Regions from separate parts of the Streptomyces sp. NPDC004126 genome, predicted to be linked through region 2. Evidence: riboswitches for the same ligand, from Rfam matches in the RefSeq annotation. Region 2 holds a riboswitch; each other region holds the start of a gene.
What was found. Region 2 has a riboswitch for cyclic di-AMP ahead of ACQKM2_RS26705 (M23 family metallopeptidase). Riboswitches for the same ligand answer to the same signal wherever they lie in the genome.
Positions count from the first base shown of each region.

Region 1: it holds a riboswitch for cyclic di-AMP, as region 2 does, so the genes downstream of both, ACQKM2_RS19405 (transglycosylase family protein) here and ACQKM2_RS26705 (M23 family metallopeptidase) in region 2, are expected to answer to the same signal.
Region 3: it holds a riboswitch for cyclic di-AMP, as region 2 does, so the genes downstream of both, ACQKM2_RS03920 (peptidoglycan DD-metalloendopeptidase family protein) here and ACQKM2_RS26705 (M23 family metallopeptidase) in region 2, are expected to answer to the same signal.

Region 1 is NZ_JBNNPF010000019.1:13,543-20,012, reverse strand. It holds gene ACQKM2_RS19420 (globin domain-containing protein) at 1-407, opposite strand, end outside; gene ACQKM2_RS19415 (cytochrome P450 family protein) at 578-1,804, shown strand; gene ACQKM2_RS19410 (transglycosylase family protein) at 1,932-2,990, shown strand; cyclic di-AMP (ydaO/yuaA leader) riboswitch at 3,266-3,438, shown strand; gene ACQKM2_RS19405 (transglycosylase family protein) at 3,441-4,190, shown strand; gene eno (phosphopyruvate hydratase) at 4,507-5,793, shown strand; gene ACQKM2_RS19395 (FtsB family cell division protein) at 5,883-6,371, shown strand; gene ACQKM2_RS19390 (DUF501 domain-containing protein) at 6,424-6,470, shown strand, end outside.
Region 2 is NZ_JBNNPF010000032.1:11,779-18,248, reverse strand. It holds gene ACQKM2_RS26720 (DNA gyrase/topoisomerase IV subunit A) at 1-91, opposite strand, end outside; gene ACQKM2_RS26715 (M16 family metallopeptidase) at 319-1,671, shown strand; gene ACQKM2_RS26710 (M16 family metallopeptidase) at 1,692-3,059, shown strand; cyclic di-AMP (ydaO/yuaA leader) riboswitch at 3,276-3,433, shown strand; gene ACQKM2_RS26705 (M23 family metallopeptidase) at 3,446-4,249, shown strand; gene ACQKM2_RS26700 (GntR family transcriptional regulator) at 4,430-5,095, shown strand; gene ACQKM2_RS26695 (HPr family phosphocarrier protein) at 5,347-5,628, opposite strand; gene ACQKM2_RS26690 (GNAT family N-acetyltransferase) at 5,839-6,470, shown strand, end outside.
Region 3 is NZ_JBNNPF010000002.1:300,113-306,582, reverse strand. It holds gene hpnH (adenosyl-hopene transferase HpnH) at 1-940, shown strand, start outside; gene ACQKM2_RS03930 (aspartate aminotransferase family protein) at 937-2,340, shown strand; gene ACQKM2_RS03925 (tyrosine-protein phosphatase) at 2,394-3,215, opposite strand; cyclic di-AMP (ydaO/yuaA leader) riboswitch at 3,534-3,696, shown strand; gene ACQKM2_RS03920 (peptidoglycan DD-metalloendopeptidase family protein) at 3,701-4,717, shown strand; gene ACQKM2_RS03915 (SGNH/GDSL hydrolase family protein) at 4,881-5,666, shown strand; gene ACQKM2_RS03910 (MBL fold metallo-hydrolase) at 5,862-6,470, shown strand, end outside.

The sequences.
Region 1 (6,470 bases), on a different contig from region 2:
GGTTCGTCGCTGTCGGCGGCGCCGGCGGTCATGGCGTCGGCGATGACCTGGTAGGCCTCGTACCAAGCCTTCTCGACGGCCGGGGTCCAGGCGTCGCCGGAGGTCTGGGCGAGGGCGGCGACCAGGCTGGTGCCGACGGCCGCGTAGTGCTCGGGGCCGACGAGGAACTTGCGGTGGTCGCGTCCGAGGTCGCGTAGATAGGGGACGAGGGTCCCGCTCTCCAGGTGGGTGACGACGTGGGTGAGCGCGGCGAAGAGCCGGTCGCGCTGGCGTTCCATGTCCTCGGCGGAGGACGGGAAGAGTTCGCGGAGTCCGGGGTTGTGCCAGAAGAGGTGGGAGTAGAAGTACTTGACCGCGTGCTCGGCCCTTCTCTCCACCACCGCGAAACTGCTCTTCAAGATCCTCACATCCACAGAACCGAAAGTAGGAATGTCGCAGAACCTGACGTCAAGTGATGTCCGATCTGCGGACAGCCGCGACGAAGCGGCCATAAGGGATGGCCGGTGGCGAGCCGGGATACGGTCGACGGGTGCACGATCAGACCTCCGCCGCCCAGCCCGATCCGTCCCCCACGGAGATGCCGACGCTCTTCGACTGGGAGTTCGCGACCGACCCGTATCCGGCCTACGCCTGGCTGCGGGAGAACTCCCCGGTGCACCGCACCCGGCTCCCCAGCGGGGTGGAGGCCTGGCTGGTGACGCGGTACGCCGACGCCCGCCAGGCCCTCGCGGACCAGCGGCTGAGCAAGAACCCGGCGCACCACGCGGAGCCGGCGCACGCCAAGGGCAAGACCGGGATCCCGGGGGAGCGCAAGGCGGAGCTGATGACGCACCTGCTGAACATCGACCCGCCGGACCACACCCGGCTGCGGCGGCTGGTGTCGAAGGCGTTCACGCCGCGGCGTGTGGCCGAGTTCACTCCGCGCGTGCAGGAGCTGACCGACCATCTCATCGATCGGTTCGCGGAGAAGGGGGAGGCGGACCTCATCCACGAGTTCGCGTTCCCGCTCCCCATCTACGCCATCTGCGAGATGCTCGGCGTACCGAGGGAGGACCAGGACGACTTCCGCGACTGGGCCGGGATGATGATCCGGCACGGCGGCGGGCCGCGCGGCGGGGTCGCCCGCTCGGTGAAGCAGATGCGTACCTATCTCGGGGAACTGATCCACCGCAAGCGGGACGATCTGGGCAATGACCTCATCTCCGATCTGATCCGGGCAAGTGACCACGGAGACCATCTGACGGAGGCGGAGGCCACGGCGATGGCCTTCATCCTGCTCTTCGCCGGCTTCGAGACGACCGTGAACCTCATCGGCAACGGCATCCACTCCCTCTTCATGAACCCGGACCAGCGCGAGCGCCTCCAGGCCTCCCTCGCGGCCGGGGAGAGCGCGCTGCTGGAGACCGGCGTCGAGGAACTGCTGCGCTACGACGGCCCCGTGGAGCTCGCCACCTGGCGGTTCGCCACCCGGCCGCTGACCCTCGGCGGGCAGGACATCGCGGCCGGGGACCCCGTGCTGGTGGTCCTCGCGGCGGCCGACCGCGACCCGGAGCGGTTCGCCGAACCGGACACCCTGGACCTCTCCCGGAGTGACAACCAACACCTCGGATACGGCCACGGGATCCACTACTGCCTCGGAGCTCCGCTGGCCCGTCTCGAAGGGCAGACGGCGCTCGGAACTTTGCTGAAGCGTCTGCCGGATCTGGAACTTGCGATTCCCCCTACGGACCTGCGCTGGCGCGGCGGGCTCATCATGCGGGGCCTGCGCACCCTCCCCGTCCGCTTCACAGTCCCGAACGGTTGAGGGCGCGGACGGCGCCGGACTGACCGGAAGTCAGTCCGCACATCCGTCCACCGTCGAACTTGTGACATCCGTTCGAAGGCGGCTAGGTTCTGCCGTTACCCCGCCGTTATGCGAAAGGTGCAGCCTCATGCTTCCCGGGAACGGCCGCCACAGACGCCCCCGCCAGGTACCCGCGATCGTCGTCACCGCAGGAGTCACCGGCTCCGCGCTGGCCATGCCGCTGCTCGCCGCCACAGGTGCGAACGCGGCCGACACCGCCACGTGGGACAAGGTCGCCGACTGCGAGAGCGGCGGCACCTGGAGCGCGAACTCCGGCAGCGGCGCCTACGGCGGCCTGCAGTTCACCCTGGAGCAGTGGCGCAACGCCGGAGGACTCGCGTACGCGGAGCGCCCCGACCTCGCCAGCCGCTCGCAGCAGATCGCGGTCGCCGAGCGCGTGCTGGCCTCCCAGGGCCCCCAGGCCTGGCCGCTGTGCTCCGCCTCGGCCGGGCTGACCCAGCAGGGCCCCGCGCCCGAGGTGGACCCGGGCGACAAGCTGGAGCCCGGCCCCGTCGCGCCCACCAAGGGCCGGCCCGACGGCTCGGTGCCGAACGCGGGCAAGGGCAAGCCCTCCACGGACTTCGGGGCCCCGACCCCGGCGCCGGGCACCCCGTCCAACCCGAGCGGGCTGCCGGACTACCCGCTGGGCCCCTCCAGCGGACTGCCCGTCATGCCCGAGCCGGACTTCACGGTCCAGCCCACGACGCCCGGCACGCCCACGCCCACGACGCCCGGCACGCCCACGCCGGGCACGCCCACGCCCACGGCGCCGGGCACCCCGACCGCTCCGGGCGCCACCCCGACGGCCCCGGCCACCCCGGGGGCCACTCCGGCCCCGGGCGCCACGCCCACCGCCCCGGCCACCCCGGGCGCCACGGCGGGCACCCCGGCCGACGCGGCGGCGGACGGCTCGGGCAAGCACCGCGGCCCGGCCGCCATCGAGGTGCCGGCGGCGCCTGGCACGGCGTCAGCACCCGCCGCGGACCCCGTCTACACCGTGAAGCCGGGCGACAGCCTTTCGGACATCGCGAAGGCCAAGGGCGTCCAGGGCGGTTGGGGCGAGCTCTACAAGGCCAACGAGCAGGTCATCGGTGGGGACGCGGACCTCATCAAGCCCGGGCAGAACCTGGATCTAACCAAGAAATAGTGGGCAGTTCGGACATCCATTAAGAGTTGAATGTCCGTTATCGCCAAATGAGACATGCATCTCTTCCGGACAACTGGCGTGTCTCGTTCCGGAACTGTTGCAAACACCCCTCTCACCTGCGCAAACGTGCTCCCGAGAGAGGCAAGTAGGCCGGTTTCTCCCCAAAATCGCACGTTGAACATCGGGGAGAGACCTGTCTACCTTCTGAATCGCTCGCCACCGCGGGCTCCTTCGACCGCATCGCCGAATCCTGCCGGCGGACGGAGGGAACAGTCGTCGCGCAAGCGCCGAAGGCAGGAGCGGGGGAACCAAGGTAGGCGCCGGGAAAGGCCGTTGAGAGACGGCCCGCGTACCGGCTAGGGGTGAAGACACGCGCCGCGCCGCGTGACCGGGCAACTCATCCGCCCGAACCCGACAGCTCACCTCGAAGGCGTCGGTGAGGAGAACTCCATGCTGCTTTCCGGCAAGGGCAAGCACCGCCGCGGCTCCAAGGCCGTCCGCATCGTCACGCTCGCCGGTGTCGCCGGTGTCGCCGTCGCGGCCCCGCTGATGGCCGCCGGCACCGCCAGCGCCGCCACCGCGGCCGAGTGGGACAAGGTCGCCGCCTGCGAGTCCGGCGGCAACTGGTCCATCAACACGGGCAACGGCTACTACGGCGGCCTGCAGTTCTCGTCCTCCACGTGGGCCGCGTACGGCGGCAAGGCGTACGCCGCGCAGGCCAACCAGGCCACCAAGGGCCAGCAGATAGCCATCGCCGAGAAGGTCCTCAAGGGCCAGGGCAAGGGCGCCTGGCCGTCCTGCGGCGTCGGCCTGTCCAACTCCTCGTACAACGGCGGCGGTTCGACCACCCCGGCCAAGCCGAAGCCCGAGACGAAGCCGGCCCCGGCCAAGCCCGCTCCGGCCAAGCCGGCCCCGGCGAAGCCCGCCCCGGCGAAGCCGTCCACCCCGAAGACCGAGACCGAGACCAAGGGCTCCGGCTCCGGCTCCGGCAACTGGACCCCGGGCAAGCCGTCGACCCCGAAGGCCGAGACCCCGCAGACGGGCAACGGCACCTACACGGTCAAGGAAGGCGACACCCTCGGCACCATCGCCGACGCCAACAAGGTCAAGGGCGGCTGGGAGAAGCTCTTCGAGCTCAACAAGGACACCGTCTCCGACGCCGACCTGATCTTCCCGGGTCAGAAGCTGAAGCTCGGCTGAACGTCCGCGTAACTCTCGCGGCACCCCGCAGCATCCCCACCGCCCGGCGCGTATCCCCCCACGCGCCGGGCGGCGGCGTGTCGTCCGCCGGTCACCGCATTCCGGAACCGGAGCACCGGCTTCCGTCGTCTGACCCCCCGGCACACGCGTTGAATCAAGGGTCCTATGTCCCGGAAGACGGGTATTCGGACCCTTTTTCGTCCCAGGAGCCGGGCGGTCGGGCAGCCCACACCCCGGAGCCGGTTAGGCTCTAGTCGGCAGGGCCGTCCCACGGCCCACACGCCACCGCACACCCAGCGTCACATCCCAGAAGGAGATGCTCGTGCCGTCCATCGACGTCGTCGTAGCCCGGGAAATCCTGGACTCCCGAGGCAACCCCACGGTCGAGGTCGAGGTGGGCCTCGACGACGGCAGCACCGGCCGTGCTGCCGTTCCGTCCGGCGCCTCCACCGGTGCCTTCGAGGCCATCGAGCTCCGTGACGGTGACCCCAACCGTTACATGGGCAAGGGCGTGGAGAAGGCCGTCCTCGCCGTCATCGAGCAGATCGGGCCGGAGCTCGTCGGCTACGACGCCACCGAGCAGCGCCTGATCGACCAGGCCATGTTCGACCTCGACGCCACCGACAACAAGGGCTCGCTCGGCGCCAACGCCATCCTCGGCGTCTCCCTCGCCGTCGCGCACGCCGCGTCCGAGGCCTCGGACCTGCCGCTCTTCCGCTACCTCGGCGGCCCGAACGCGCACCTGCTGCCCGTTCCGATGATGAACATCCTCAACGGTGGGTCGCACGCCGACTCCAACGTCGACATCCAGGAGTTCATGATCGCCCCGATCGGCGCGGAGTCCTTCTCCGAGGCCCTGCGCTGGGGTGCCGAGGTCTACCACACCCTCAAGAAGGTCCTGCACAACAAGGGCCTCTCCACCGGCCTGGGCGACGAGGGCGGCTTCGCCCCGAACCTGGAGTCCAACCGCGCCGCGCTCGACCTCATCATCGAGGCCGTCAAGCAGGCCGGCTACACCCCGGGCAAGGACATCGCGCTCGCGCTCGACGTCGCCGCGTCCGAGTTCTACAAGGACGGCAAGTACGAGTTCGAGGGCCAGTCCCGCTCGGCCGCCGAGATGACCGACTACTACGCCGAGCTCGTCGAGGCGTACCCGCTCGTCTCCATCGAGGACCCGCTCTTCGAGGACGACTGGGCCGGCTGGAAGACCATCACCGACCGCCTGGGCTCCAAGGTCCAGATCGTCGGCGACGACCTCTTCGTCACCAACCCCGAGCGCCTCGCCCGCGGCATCGAGGAGGGCTCCGCGAACGCCCTGCTCGTGAAGGTGAACCAGATCGGCTCCCTCACCGAGACCCTCGACGCCGTCGAGATGGCCCAGCGCAACGGCTTCAAGTGCATGATGTCGCACCGCTCCGGCGAGACCGAGGACGTCACCATCGCCGACCTCGCCGTCGCCGTGAACTGCGGTCAGATCAAGACCGGCGCCCCGGCCCGCTCGGACCGCGTCGCCAAGTACAACCAGCTGCTGCGCATCGAGGAGATCCTCGACGACGCCGCCGTGTACGCCGGCCGCAGCGCCTTCCCGCGCTTCAAGGGCTAATCGCGCTCAGCCTCCGTACGTCCCCGCACTCGGTCCCGTACCGTGTGCGGGGACGTATTGCGTAGCACGCGCACAGGGGAGGCGGGGCCATGGCCGGGAACCGGGATCGGTTCTCCACCTTCTCGACGGCGACCCGGCTCAAGCAGCTCGGCGAGCGGACCGCGGCCCACGTCTACCGCTCGCAGTCCCGCCGGCACATCCGCCGCAGCCGGCTCACCGGCCGCGCGGCACTGCTGGTCCTCGTCCTCTGTACGCTGGTCGTCGCCCTCGCGTATCCGATGCGCCAGTACGTCTCCCAGCGCTCGGAGATCACGGACCAGCAGCGGGCCGCCGACACCGCGCGCAAGCGCCTCGAACAGCTCCGCGACGAGAAGGCCCGCTGGCAGGACCCCGCCTACGCGGAGCAGCAGGCGCGCAGGCACCTGCACTTCCTGCGCCCGGGGGAGATCGGCTACATCATGACCGACCCCGGGGCCGCGGCCCCGGATCACCGACGCGGCGGCCAGGACGGTTCCGACCGCCCCTGGTACTCCAACGTCTGGGACGGCGTCGACAAGGCCGACCGCCCCGGCGAATGACCCACTGACCCAACCCATCACGCACGACCGAACGAAGAGACTTCCTCCAGGCATGCAGACGCCCCCGCCCCAGACCGACCGGACCGAGCCGACCGACGC
Region 2 (6,470 bases):
AGGAGCCCTGCATTTCGTCGACGACGTCGATGTCGAGGATCTTCTCCTCGAAATCCTCCGGCGGCGGGGTCTTCGTGCTGCGGCGGGCCATCGCTGCGCGGCTCCTTAACCAAGGTTCGGGGTGTACTGGGGGGATCTGGCGGGGTTGACGCGGACCATTGTGGCCCGAGGCACCGACAACGCGGACTCCGACCCCGGGGGTCCCCCGTACGGAGTCGCGGGGAGTGACCCGGGAACTTATCCGGCCGTCGGTGCGCTTGCATACAGTGGCAGGTCTGACAGAAATCTCTGCATCGCGATCGAAGGGACCACATGCCCATGGGTCACACGGCCACAGCTCAGGCCGGCTCCGGCGGCCTGACAGCGACCGAGCACCGGCTGGCCAACGGCCTGCGCGTGGTGCTGTCCGAGGACCACCTCACTCCGGTCGCCGCCGTCTGCCTCTGGTACGACGTCGGCTCGCGCCACGAAGTCAAGGGGCGGACCGGTCTGGCTCACCTCTTCGAGCACCTGATGTTCCAGGGTTCGGCGAGCGTACCGGGCAACGGGCACTTCGAGCTCGTCCAGGGCGCCGGCGGCTCGCTGAACGGCACCACCAGCTTCGAGCGCACCAACTACTTCGAGACGATGCCGGCCCACCAGCTGGAGCTCGCCCTGTGGCTGGAGGCGGACCGCATGGGCTCGCTGCTGGCCGCCCTGGACGACGAGTCCATGGAGAACCAGCGCGACGTCGTCAAGAACGAGCGCCGCCAGCGGTACGACAACGTCCCGTACGGCACCGCGTTCGAGAAGCTGACCGCCCTCGCCTACCCGGAGGGCCACCCGTACCACCACACCCCGATCGGCTCGATGGCCGACCTGGACGCCGCGTCCCTGGAGGACGCGCGCAACTTCTTCCGTACGTACTACGCGCCCAACAACGCCGTGCTGTCGGTCGTGGGCGACATCGACCCGGAGCGCACCCTCGCCTGGGTCGAGAAGTACTTCGGCACCATCCCGGCGCACGACGGCAAGCAGCCGCCGCGCGACGGCTCCCTCCCGGAGGTCATGGGCGGGCAGCTCCGCGAGGAGATCGTCGAGGAGGTCCCGGCGCGTGCGCTGATGGCCGCCTACCGCCTGCCGCACGACGGCACCCGCGAGTGCGACGCCGCCGACGTGGCGCTGACCGTGCTGGGCGGCGGCGAGTCCTCCCGCCTGCACAACCGCCTGGTGCGCCGTGACCAGACGGCCGTGGCGGCCGGGTTCGGCATGCTGCGCCTGGCCGGCGCGCCCTCGCTGGGCTGGCTGGACGTCAAGACCTCCAGCGGCGTCGAGGTGCCCGCCATCGAGGCGGCCGTCGACGAGGAGCTCGCGCGGTTCGCCGCCGAGGGCCCGACGGCCGAGGAGATGGAGCGCGCCCAGGCGCAGCTGGAGCGCGAATGGCTGGACCGGCTGGGCACCGTGGCCGGCCGCGCCGACGAACTGTGCCGCTTCGCGGTGCTGTTCGGCGACCCCCAGCTCGCCCTGACCGCCGTCCAGCGGGTGCTGGACGTCACCGCCGAGGAGGTGCAGGCCGTGGCCGCGGCCAGGCTGCGCCCCGACAACCGCGCGGTGCTGGTCTACGAGCCGCTGGGCGGCGCCGGGGCCCACGAGACCGAGCAGCACGACGAGAACGAGGGGGCGGAGCAGTGAGCGACACCGCAGCCGTCACGATGACCTTCCACCCGCGGCCGCAGGCCGGCGAGGCGAAGCCGTGGGCCTTCCCGGCCCCGGAGCGCTCCACGCTCCCCAACGGCCTGACCCTGCTGCGCTGCCACCGCCCCGGCCAGCAGGTGGTGGCGGTCGAGGTCAACCTCGCCGCCCCGCTGGACGCCGAGCCCGAGGGCCTCGACGGGGTGGCCACCATCATGGCCCGCGCCCTGTCGGAGGGCACCGACAAGCACTCCGCCGAGGAGTTCGCCGCCGAGCTGGAGCGCTGCGGCGCCACCCTCGACGCCCACGCCGACCACCCCGGCCTGCGGGTCTCCCTGGAGGTCCCGGCCTCCCGGCTGCCGAAGGCGCTCGCCCTGCTCGCCGAGGCCCTGAGGGCGCCCGCCTTCGCCGACGGCGAGGTCGACCGCCTGGTGCGCAACCGGCTCGACGAGATCCCGCACGAGCTGGCCAGCCCGCAGCGCCGCGCCGCCAAGGAGCTCTCCAAGGAGCTGTTCCCGGCCTCGCTGCGCATGTCCCGCCCGCGCCAGGGCACCGAGGAGACGGTCGCGCGGATCGACTCCGGGGCCGTGCGCGCCTTCTACGAGGCCCACGTACGCCCCTCCACCGCCACCGCGGTGGTCGTCGGCGACCTGACCGGCATCGACCTGGACGCGCTGCTGGCGGACACCCTGGGCGCCTGGACGGGCGACACCGCCCCGGCCCGTCCCGTGCAGCCGGTGACGGCCGACGACACGGGCCGCGTGGTCATCGTGGACCGGCCGGGCGCGGTCCAGACGCAGCTGCTGATCGGCCGGATCGGGCCGGACCGGCACGACATCGTCTGGGCCCCGCAGGTGCTCGGCACCTACTGCCTCGGCGGCACCCTCACCTCGCGCCTGGACAAGGTGCTGCGCGAGGAGAAGGGCTACACCTACGGCGTGCGCGCCTTCGGGCAGGTGCTGCGCTCCACCGCGGACGGCAAGGGCGCCTCGATGCTCGCCATCAGCGGTTCGGTGGACACCCCCAACACGGGTCCGGCGCTGGAGGACCTGTGGAAGGTGCTGCGGACCCTCGCGGAGGGCGGGCTGACCGACGCCGAGCGGGACGTGGCGGTGCAGAACCTGGTGGGCGTGGCCCCGCTGAAGTTCGAGACGGCCGCCTCCGTCGCCGGCACGCTCGCCGACCAGGTCGAGCAGGAGCTGCCGGACGACTACCAGGCGCGGCTGTACGCGCGGCTGGCCGAAACCGGTACGGCGGAGGCCACTTCGGCCGTGGTGAACGCCTTCCCGGTGGACCGTCTGGTCACCATCCTGGTGGGCGACGCCGCGCAGATCGAGGAGCCCGTCCTGGCGCTCGGGATCGGTGAGGTCACCGTCGTCTCCAACTGAGCGGCGCGAGGCCCGAGACGGGCCGTGGTCCGGCCCGTTTCCAGGGGGCTCCGGTGGAACATCCACCGGAGCCCCCTTTGTCCGTTTGGTGGCGTGGTTGCAGGTATGCGGTGTGGCGTACGCAACAAAACCGCTCGTCTGTTTGGCGATTGACTGATGATCCGCCTAGCGTCGGCCGTGCTGTTCGTCAGTTGTAACCGCCGCACCCGCGGCACCGGACAGCGATCGCCGAGTCCCCGTCAGGCGCGAGCCTGGGGAGCCGGGGACCCACATGTCCCTGGGGTGAATCGGACCCCCTCGCCAGAGGAGGCCCGTAGGAGACCTTCCTGCTCCGAACCCGTCAGCTAACCCGGTAGGCGAGAGGGAAGGAAAGGATCACCCCCTTCATGGCGTTTGGCAGTCGTGCCGCCGGTTCTGGTAAGCACCGTGGTTCCAGCCGTCTGAGCCGCAAGACCGCCGGCTTCGCCGGCGTCGCCGCCCTCGCCACCACGGGCGTGGTCGGCACCCTGGCCGCTCCGGCCTTCGCGGCGGACAACAGCAGCGCACCGTCCATGGAGGACACCGGTCAGAACGCGATCGTCGTCGCCGACGGTCTGCAGGACGACATCGAGGTCCAGGCCGCCACCCAGCAGAGCGCCGCCGAGGCCGCCGCCGCGCAGGCGCAGGCCGAGGCCGAGGCGAAGACGCGGGCCGCCGAGGCCAAGCGCACCGCCGAGGCCAAGGAGAAGGCCGAGCGCGAGGCAGCCGAGAAGGCCGCCGAGGAAGAGGCCCGCAAGCGCCTCAACACCTTCGTCTCCCCGATCGACGGCTCGTACGTCAGCACCCAGTACGGCGCGGGCGGCGGCATGTGGTCCTCCGGCAGCCACACGGGCATCGACTTCCACGCCGACTCCGGCACCTCCGTCCACGCCGTGGGCGCGGGCACCGTCGTCGAGGCCGGCTGGGGCGGCGCGTACGGCAACAACGTCGTCATCCGCCACAACGACGGCACCTACACCCAGTACGGCCACATGAGCTCGCTGAGCGTCTCCGCCGGCGAAACGGTTACCCCGGGCCAGCAGATCGGCCTGTCGGGCTCCACCGGCAACTCCAGCGGCCCGCACCTGCACTTCGAGGCCCGCACCGGCGCCACGTACGGCACGGACATCAACCCGCTGACGTACCTGCGCAACCACGGCGTGGGCATCTGACCCGCACGCACGCAGCGCGCTTCACCGAAGAAGGCCCCGGCTCACAGAGCCGGGGCCTTCTCCGTATTTCCAGCCCTGTTTCCAGCCCTGTTTCCGACCCCGCTCGGAATTCACCGCGATGTGCAATAGAGTCGCAGCACGGCCACGGTAAACCGAACCGAAACCAGCGGAGGTCCGGCCTTGCGTATTCCGGCGCACGCGGTGTGCACAGCGATTCGCGACGACATCGTCTCCGGTTTCTTCGGGCCGGGCGGCCGGCTGACCGAGGAGGTGCTCGCCCGCCGCTACGGGGTCTCGCGCGTCCCGGTCCGCGAGGCGCTGCGGACCCTGGAGTCCGAGGGCTTCGTCACCACGCGGCGGCACGCGGGCGCCTGCGTCGCCGAGCCGACCGCGCAGGAGGCCGCCGACCTGCTGGAGCTGCGGATGCTGCTGGAGCCGCTCGCCGCCTCCCGGGCCGCCCGCCGGCGCACCGACGGCCACCTCAAGGTGCTGCGCGGACTGGTCAGGCTGGGCCGGGAACGGGCCGGCCGGGCCCAGGGGGAGGACCTGCGCTCCCTGGGGAGCTGGTTCCACGAGACGCTGGCCCAGGCCTCGGCGAGCCCGGGGCTGATCGCCCTGCTGACCCAGACCCGGCACAAGATCGCCTGGATGTACGTGGTGGACGCGCCCGCGCAGCCCGCGGAGTGCTGGGCCGAGCACGCCGCCATCGTGGACGCCGTCGCGCGCGGCGACGCGGAGCGGGCCAGGGCGCTGACCGCGCTGCACGCGCAGCGGTCGGCGGGGGCGCACCGGCCCAGGGTGAGGAATCCGCAACCTGCCGTAAACGCGGCGAGCTCTCCGAATTAACAATTCCCGTATACAACAGAGGGATATTCTCGTCCGTCCGTCCGTCCGTCCGTCCGTCCGTCCGTCCGTCCGTCCGCCGGCCCGTCCGGGCGGCGGTTTAATTCCCGTCCGCTTTCATTCCGCCGCGTTCCGGCCGCCTCCCGGCGCGCCGAATTCCCGGATTCCCCGAACGGGAAAACGCGGAAGCCGCAGCCCCCGGGGTGGTGGGGACTGCGGCTTCCGGTCTACCGGACCCGAAGGGTCTGACGGTCTCAGACGGTCTCGGGGAGCTCTTCGAGGCCCTCGGCGACCAGCTTCGCGAGGCGGTCGAGCGCGGCGTCCGCACCCTCGGCGTCGGAAGCCAGGACGATCTCCTCGCCGCCCTGGGCGCCCAGGCCCAGGACCGCCAGCATCGACGCGGCGTTGACGGGGTCGCCGCCGGCCTTCGCGATGGTCACCGGGACTCCGGAGGCGGTGGTCGCCCGGACGAAGATCGAGGCGGGACGAGCGTGCAGGCCCTCGGCCCAGCCGACGTTGACGCGGCGCTCTGCCATGGTGATGCCCTTCAGGTTCTACGGGTTGTCTAGACCAGTCTCTCACGCCGTCCGGAATGCTCGGACCGACCTTCGGCCCGTATCCACCGCCGTTCGACCCTCCCCAGCTTGCACTGGTTCGCCCCGGTGTGCCGCATTCGCCGCGCGCTCGCCGAACGGGCCTCCCACCGCACCCGCACACCCGGCCGGACCGCCCCTTAAGGTGGCCCCATGACCACCGCGTCGGACCCCTCGTACCCGGCCCACTGGGAAGCGGACGTCGTGCTGCGCGACGGCGGCACCGCCCGGATCCGCCCCATCACCACCGAGGACGCGGGCCGCCTGGTCAGCTTCTACGAACAGGTCTCGGACGAGTCGAAGTACTACCGTTTCTTCGCGCCCTACCCCCGCCTCTCGGACCGCGACGTCCGCCGCTTCACGCACCACGACTACGTCGACCGCGTCGGCCTCGCCGCGACCATCGGCGGGGAGTTCATCGGCACGGTCCGCTTCGACCGCATCGGCCCCGACGGCCGGCCCGCCTCCGCCCCCGCCGACGAGGCCGAGGTCGCCTTCCTCGTCCAGGACGCCCACCAGGGCCGCGGGGTCGCCTCCGCCCTCCTGGAGCACATCGGCGCCGTGGCCCGCGAACGCGGGATCCGCAGGTTCGCGGCCGAGGTGCTGCCCGCCAACACCAAGATGATCAAGGTGTTCACGGACGTCGGCTACCAGCAGAAGCGCAGCTTCGAGGACGGCTCCGTCCACCTCACCCTCGACCTCGAACCCACCGCCGAGTCCCTCGCCGTCCAGCGCGCCCGCGAACAGCGCGCCGAGGCCCGCTCCGTGCAGCGCCTCCTCGCCCC
Region 3 (6,470 bases), on a different contig from region 2:
GCTGGAGCCGCTCTACGCCTGCAACCTCGCCTGCGAGGGCTGCGGGAAGATCCAGCACCCGGCCGGAGTGCTCAAGCAGCGCATGCCCGTCGCCCAGGCGGTCGGCGCGGTCCTGGAGTCCGGCGCGCCCATGGTCTCCATCGCCGGCGGCGAACCCCTGATGCACCCGCAGATCCACGAGATCGTGCGCCAGCTGGTGGCCCGCCGGAAATACGTGTTCCTCTGCACCAACGCACTGCTGCTCCGCAAGAAGATCGAGAAGTTCACCCCGTCCCCCTACTTCGCCTTCGCCGTCCACATCGACGGACTGCGCGAACGCCACGACGAATCCGTCGCCAAGGAAGGCGTCTTCGACGAGGCCGTCGCCGCGATCAAGGAGGCGAAGCGCCGCGGATTCCGGGTGACCACGAACTCCACCTTCTTCAACACCGACACCCCGCAGACGATCATCGAGGTGCTGAACTTCCTCAATGACGACCTCCAGGTCGACGAAATGATGATCTCGCCCGCCTACGCCTACGAAAAGGCACCCGACCAGGAACACTTCCTCGGCGTCGAACAGACCCGGGAGCTCTTCAAGAAGGCCTTCGCCGGCGGAAACCGGCGGCGCTGGCGGCTCAACCACTCCCCGCTCTTCCTCGACTTCCTCGAAGGCAAGGCCGATTTCCCCTGCACGGCCTGGGCCATTCCCAATTACTCGCTCTTCGGCTGGCAGCGCCCCTGCTACCTGATGAGCGACGGCTACGTGCCCACGTACCGGGAACTCATCGAGGACACCGACTGGAGCAAGTACGGCCGCGGCAAGGACCCGCGCTGCGCCAACTGCATGGCGCACTGCGGCTACGAGCCCACCGCCGTCCTCGCCACCATGGGCTCCCTCAAGGAGTCCCTGCGCGCCGCCCGGGAGACCGTGGCGGGCAACCGGGACGCGTCGGCATGACCGGCGGACAGGGAGCGCGGCGGGGCTTCGACCTCGCCGCGCTGCTCGCCGAGCGCGGCGGGGAGCGCTACGAGCTGCACGCCCGCCACCTCAACCACCAGCTGCCCCGCATGCTGCACACCATCGGCTTCGACAAGGTCTACGTGCGGGCCGAGGGCGCCCACTTCTGGGACGACGAGGGCAACGACTACCTTGACATGCTGGCCGGCTTCGGGGTGATGGGCCTGGGCCGGCACCACCCGGTCGTCCGCCGGGCCCTGCACGACGTCCTGGACGCCCAGCTCGCCGACCTCACCCGCTTCGACTGCCAGCCGCTGCCCGGCCTGCTGGCCGAGAAGCTGCTGTCGTACAGCCCGCACCTCGACCGGGTCTTCTTCGGCAACAGCGGCACCGAGGCGGTGGAGACCGCCCTGAAGTTCGCCCGGTACGCCACCGGGCGGCCCAGGATCCTCTACTGCGACCACGCCTTCCACGGGCTGACCACCGGCTCGCTGTCGGTCAACGGAGAAGGCGGCTTCCGCGACGGCTTCGCCCCGCTGCTCCCGGACACGAAGATCGCCCTCGGGGACCTGGCGGCGCTGGAACGCGAACTCGCGCGCGGGGACGTGGCCGCCTTCGTGGTCGAGCCGGTCCAGGGCAAGGGGGTGCACGCCGCCCCGCCCGGATTCCTGCGCGCCGCGCAGGAACTGCTGCACCGGCACAAGGCCCTGCTCATCGCCGACGAGGTGCAGACCGGCCTCGGACGGACCGGCGATTTCTACGCGTACCAGCACGAGCCGGGCGTGGAACCGGACCTGGTGTGCGTCGCCAAGGCCCTCTCCGGCGGGTACGTGCCCGTCGGCGCGACCCTGGGCAAGGACTGGATCTTCCAGAAGGTCTACTCGTCCATGGACCGGGTGCTGGTGCACTCCGCCAGCTTCGGTTCCAACGCCCAGGCGATGGCGGCGGGCCTCGCGGTCCTGTCCGTCATGGAGGACGAGCAGGTCGTGGCCAACGCCCGGGCCGTGGGAGACCTGCTGCGCGGACGCCTGGCGGCGCTCGTGGACCGGTACGAGCTGCTGCACGAGGTGCGCGGGCGCGGACTGATGATCGGCATCGAGTTCGGCAGGCCCTCCTCGCTGGGGCTGCGCAGCCGGTGGGCGATGCTCCAGGCGGCCCGCAAGGGCCTGTTCGCGCAGATGGTCGTGGTGCCGCTGCTGCGCAGGCACCGGATCCTCACCCAGGTCTCCGGGGACCACCTGGAGGTCATCAAGCTGATCCCGCCGCTCATCGTGGACGAGGCGGACGTGGAGCGCTTCGTCGGGGCCTTCCAGGAGGTCATGGACGAGGCGCACGGCGGGGGCGCCCTGATGTGGGACTTCGGGCGGACCCTGGTGAAGCAGGCGGTCGGCAACCGCTGAGGCGCGGCGGCGCCGGAGGGGGCCCGGACGGGCCCCCTCCGGCCGTCCGGGGGTCAGCCCTCCAGGAGCCGGTCCCGCAGCCGGTCCAGGGACTCGGGTGCGAGCGAGAGCCCCTCGGCGAGGTAGCGCTCCACCCCGCCCCACTGCTCGTCGATGACCGCGAAGGCCGCGAGCAGGTACTCCGCGCGGGCGTCGAACAGCGGCGCCAGCAGCTCCATCACCTCGGGGGAGCGGGCCTCGGGCGCGTCGCTGCCCCGGCGCACCCGGTAGCGGTTGTGCGGGACGTTGGACTCCAGGTAGTCCGCCACGATCGCCTCGCGCTCCACGCCCAGCGCGAGCAGCGTCACGGCGACCGACAGCCCGGCCCGGTCCTTGCCGGCGGCGCAGTGCATCAGCGCCGGCACGCTGTCCAGCGCGAGCGCGTGCACGACGCGGCTGTGTTCGGCGGTGCGGGTGCGGATGATCGTGCGGTACGAGTCCGTCATGCGGGCGGCGGCCCGGCCCTCGCCCAGGAGGCCGCGGAGCTGGTCGAGCTCGCCCTCGCGGACCATCTTCCAGAACTCCCGGCCGTCGGCCGGATCCGTCAGCGGGATGTTCACGTTGCGTACACCCGGCAGTTCGACGTCCGGGCCCTCCAGCGCGTGGTCCGCTCCGTTGCGGAAGTCGAAGACGGTGTGCAGCCCCAGCGAAGCGAGGAACTCTGTATCGGTTTCGGTGGCATGCGCCAGATGTCCGCTTCGGAACAGTCGTCCCGGCCTGACCCTCCGTCCGTCCGTGGTCGGCAACCCGCCCACGTCACGGAAGTTGCGCACTCCCGTCATCTCCGTGCCGCGTTCGGGTCCGGCCGGAAGGGGCTGGGGTATCTGCTGGGTCACGTGTACTCCTCCGCGTGGGTCCGTGGTGTCCGAATTGGTCCGGTTGGGAACAACTTGCCATATGTGGAGGCGAGATCGGGCCCGGCCCCGTGAGCCAGATCATACGGTGACCGTGCGTGCCTGATCGCGGGGACCGAATTGCCTTGTGAGAGCGGTTGTTGATGGTGCGGAATGGACGCAGGGTGACCGGAATTCCATTGATCCCCCATATCTGCGAATCCGTCAGGGAATTCGCGGCTTGTTGCCCGGCGCCCCGCTCGATTACCTTCGCGATCGATCCGGGTGGACCGCCTAATCCTGCCGCCGCCCGGGAACCGCACCCGACCATCGCGCGCGGCAGGAGCGGGGGAACCAGGTAGGCCGCTGTTCCGGATCATTTCCGGCGCAGCTAGGGGTGAAGCCGAACCCGTGCTCCGCACGTACGGCCGGACATCTCCAGTCCGAACCCGACAGCTCACCTCGCAGGCGCCGGAGAGGAATTCGCCATGCCCGCAAAGGGTAAGCACCGCCGTCCGAAGTCCCGTTCGATATCCCGCGGCTTCGCCGTCGCCGGAACCGGCGGAGCGGCCCTCGCGCTCCCGCTGATGGGTGCCGCCGGCGCCAACGCGGCCCCGGCCGCGTCCGTCCCCGCCCAGAGCGCGCAGGCCCCGGAGGCCCTCCGCACCGCGGCCCCCGCCACCGCGCCCGCGGCCGCCGCGCCCGGCGTCTACACGGTCGTGCCCGGCGACTACCTCTCCAAGATCGCCGCCGAGCGCCACATCGAGGGCGGCTGGGAGCAGCTGTACGCCGACAACCGCGAGGCCGTCGGCGCCGACCCCTCCCTCATCCACCCGGGCCTGAAGCTGAACCTCGTCGGCGGCCAGGGCGCGGCCCCCGCCCCGAAGGCCCCTGCGGCCCCGGTCGAGGAATCCTCCAGCGACGCTCCGGCCGCGCCCGAGGGCGTGGGCGGCAAGGCCCAGGCCCCGAAGGCCGCGGGCAAGGCCACCACCGGCAAGCCCGGCCGCACTTCCGGCGGCGCGGCCGCCCAGGGCTCCGGCGCCGCCGCCAAGAGCGAGAAGGCCTCCGCCCCCGCCGCCCCCGCCGCGCCCGCCGCGGCGTCCGGCTTCACCGCCCCCGTCGGCGGCGGCGTCTCCACCCAGTACCGCACGAGCGGCGCCATGTGGTCCTCCGGCTACCACACCGGCGTCGACTTCATCGCGAGCACCGGCACCACCGTCCGGGCCGTCGGCGCGGGCACCGTGGTTTCCGCAGGCTGGGGCGGCGCGTACGGCAACGAGGTCGTCATCAAGCACGCCGACGGCAAGTACTCCCAGTACGGCCACCTCTCCTCGCTCTCCGTCTCCGTGGGCCAGAGCGTCACCGGCGGGCAGACCGTCGGCCTCTCCGGCGCGACCGGCAACGTGACCGGCCCGCACCTCCACTTCGAGATCCGCACCGGCCCGTCCTACGGCTCGGACATCGACCCGCTCGCCTACCTCCGCTCCAAGGGCGTGAGCATCTGACGGCACCCGCCGTCGGCACGAGGACGCGCGCGGAGCCGGGACCCGAGGGGGGTCCCGGCTCCGCGTGTACTTATTCCTTATCCCCCGCGTGGTATAGATCACGGCCCGTCAACCCCTCATTACGTTGGCGTAGGTTGGTTGCCAAGGTGAAGGATGCTGTCCTGTGGCAGCGACGAAGACGACACTGAAGACCATCGGCTCGTACGCGGCGATCGGGGACAGCTTCACCGAAGGCGTGGGGGACCCGGGACCCGGGGATTCTTACCTCGGCTGGGCGGACCGCCTCGCCGTACTCCTGGCAGATCAGCGCGACGAGCACGACTTCCGGTACGCGAATCTGGCCGTGCGCGGCAAAATACTCGACCAGATCGTGGCCGACCAGATCCCGAGAGCCAAGGAACTCGCACCCGACCTCGTCACCTTCTGCGCGGGCGGCAACGACATCATCCGCCCCGGCAGCGACCCGGACGACGTCGCGGAGCGGTTCGAGGCGGCCCTCGCCGACCTCAAGGCCTCCGTGGGCCTCGTGATGATCACGACCGGCTTCGACACGCGGGGCGTGCCGGTCCTCAAGCACCTGCGGGGCAAGATCGCGACGTACAACGTCCACGTCCGCGCCATCGCCGACCGCTACGACTGCCCCGTGCTCGACCTGTGGTCCCTCAAGACCGTCCAGGACCGCCGGGCCTGGGACGGCGACCGGCTCCACCTCTCACCCGAAGGCCACACCCGCGTCGCGCTGCGCGCCGCACAGGTCCTCGGCTACGAGGTGCCGGCCGACCCGGACCAGCCCTGGCCGCCCGTCCCGCCGCGCGGCTCGGTGGACGTGACCCGCGACAACATCCAGTGGGCGCGCGAGCACCTCGTCCCGTGGATCGGCCGCCGGCTGCGCGGCGAGTCCTCCGGCGACCACGTCGAGGCCAAGCGCCCGGACCTGCTGCCGCTGTAGCGGACGCGGCGGAGGAGGACGCGGGGGAAGGAGACGTGGGGGAGGGGGAGCGGTGGACGGGCAGCGGTGGACGGGCAGCCGGGTTTCGGCCGTGACGGCGGCCCGGACACGCGCGGCGGAATCCTCCGGGGCCGGTGTGCGTTGGGATGGTCGTAGCACTCGACCGTCCCGTCCTGCACCTTCCCAGGAGGCGCCTTGACCGGCTCCCTTCCCCTGCGTCCCCGGCTGCGCGCCCTGCGGCCCGAAGCCTTCGGCGCGGACCCGTCCGGCGCACGGCTGGAGCGGATCCTGCGCTCGCCGAACTTCGCCGACGGCGTGTTCCAGAACCCGGTGGGGGCCCGGACCAGGCCTTCCGGATCGATGGCGGAGTTCGCCAAGATCTACTTCCACAAGGAGCAGCGGGCCCGCCGCAGCCCCGCGGCGCCCATCCCCGTCCACCCGACCACCCTCGCCGACCTGGCCAAGCCGCCGGCGAGCGGGCTCCGGCTGACCTGGATGGGCCACTCCAGCATCCTCGCGGAGATCGACGGCCGCCGCGTGCTCTTCGACCCCGTCTGGGGCGACCGGTGCTCCCCCTTCCCCTTCGCCGGTCCCAAGCGGCTGCACCCCGCCCCGGTGCCGCTGGCCTCCCTGGGCTCCGTCGACGTCGTCGTGATCTCCCACGACCACTACGACCACCTCGACCTCCCCACCATCAAGGCCCTCGCCCGCACGGACACGGTCTTCGCCGTCCCGCTCGGCGTCGGCGCGCACCTGGAGCACTGGGGCGTCTCCCCGGACCGGCTGCGCGAGCTCGACTGGAAC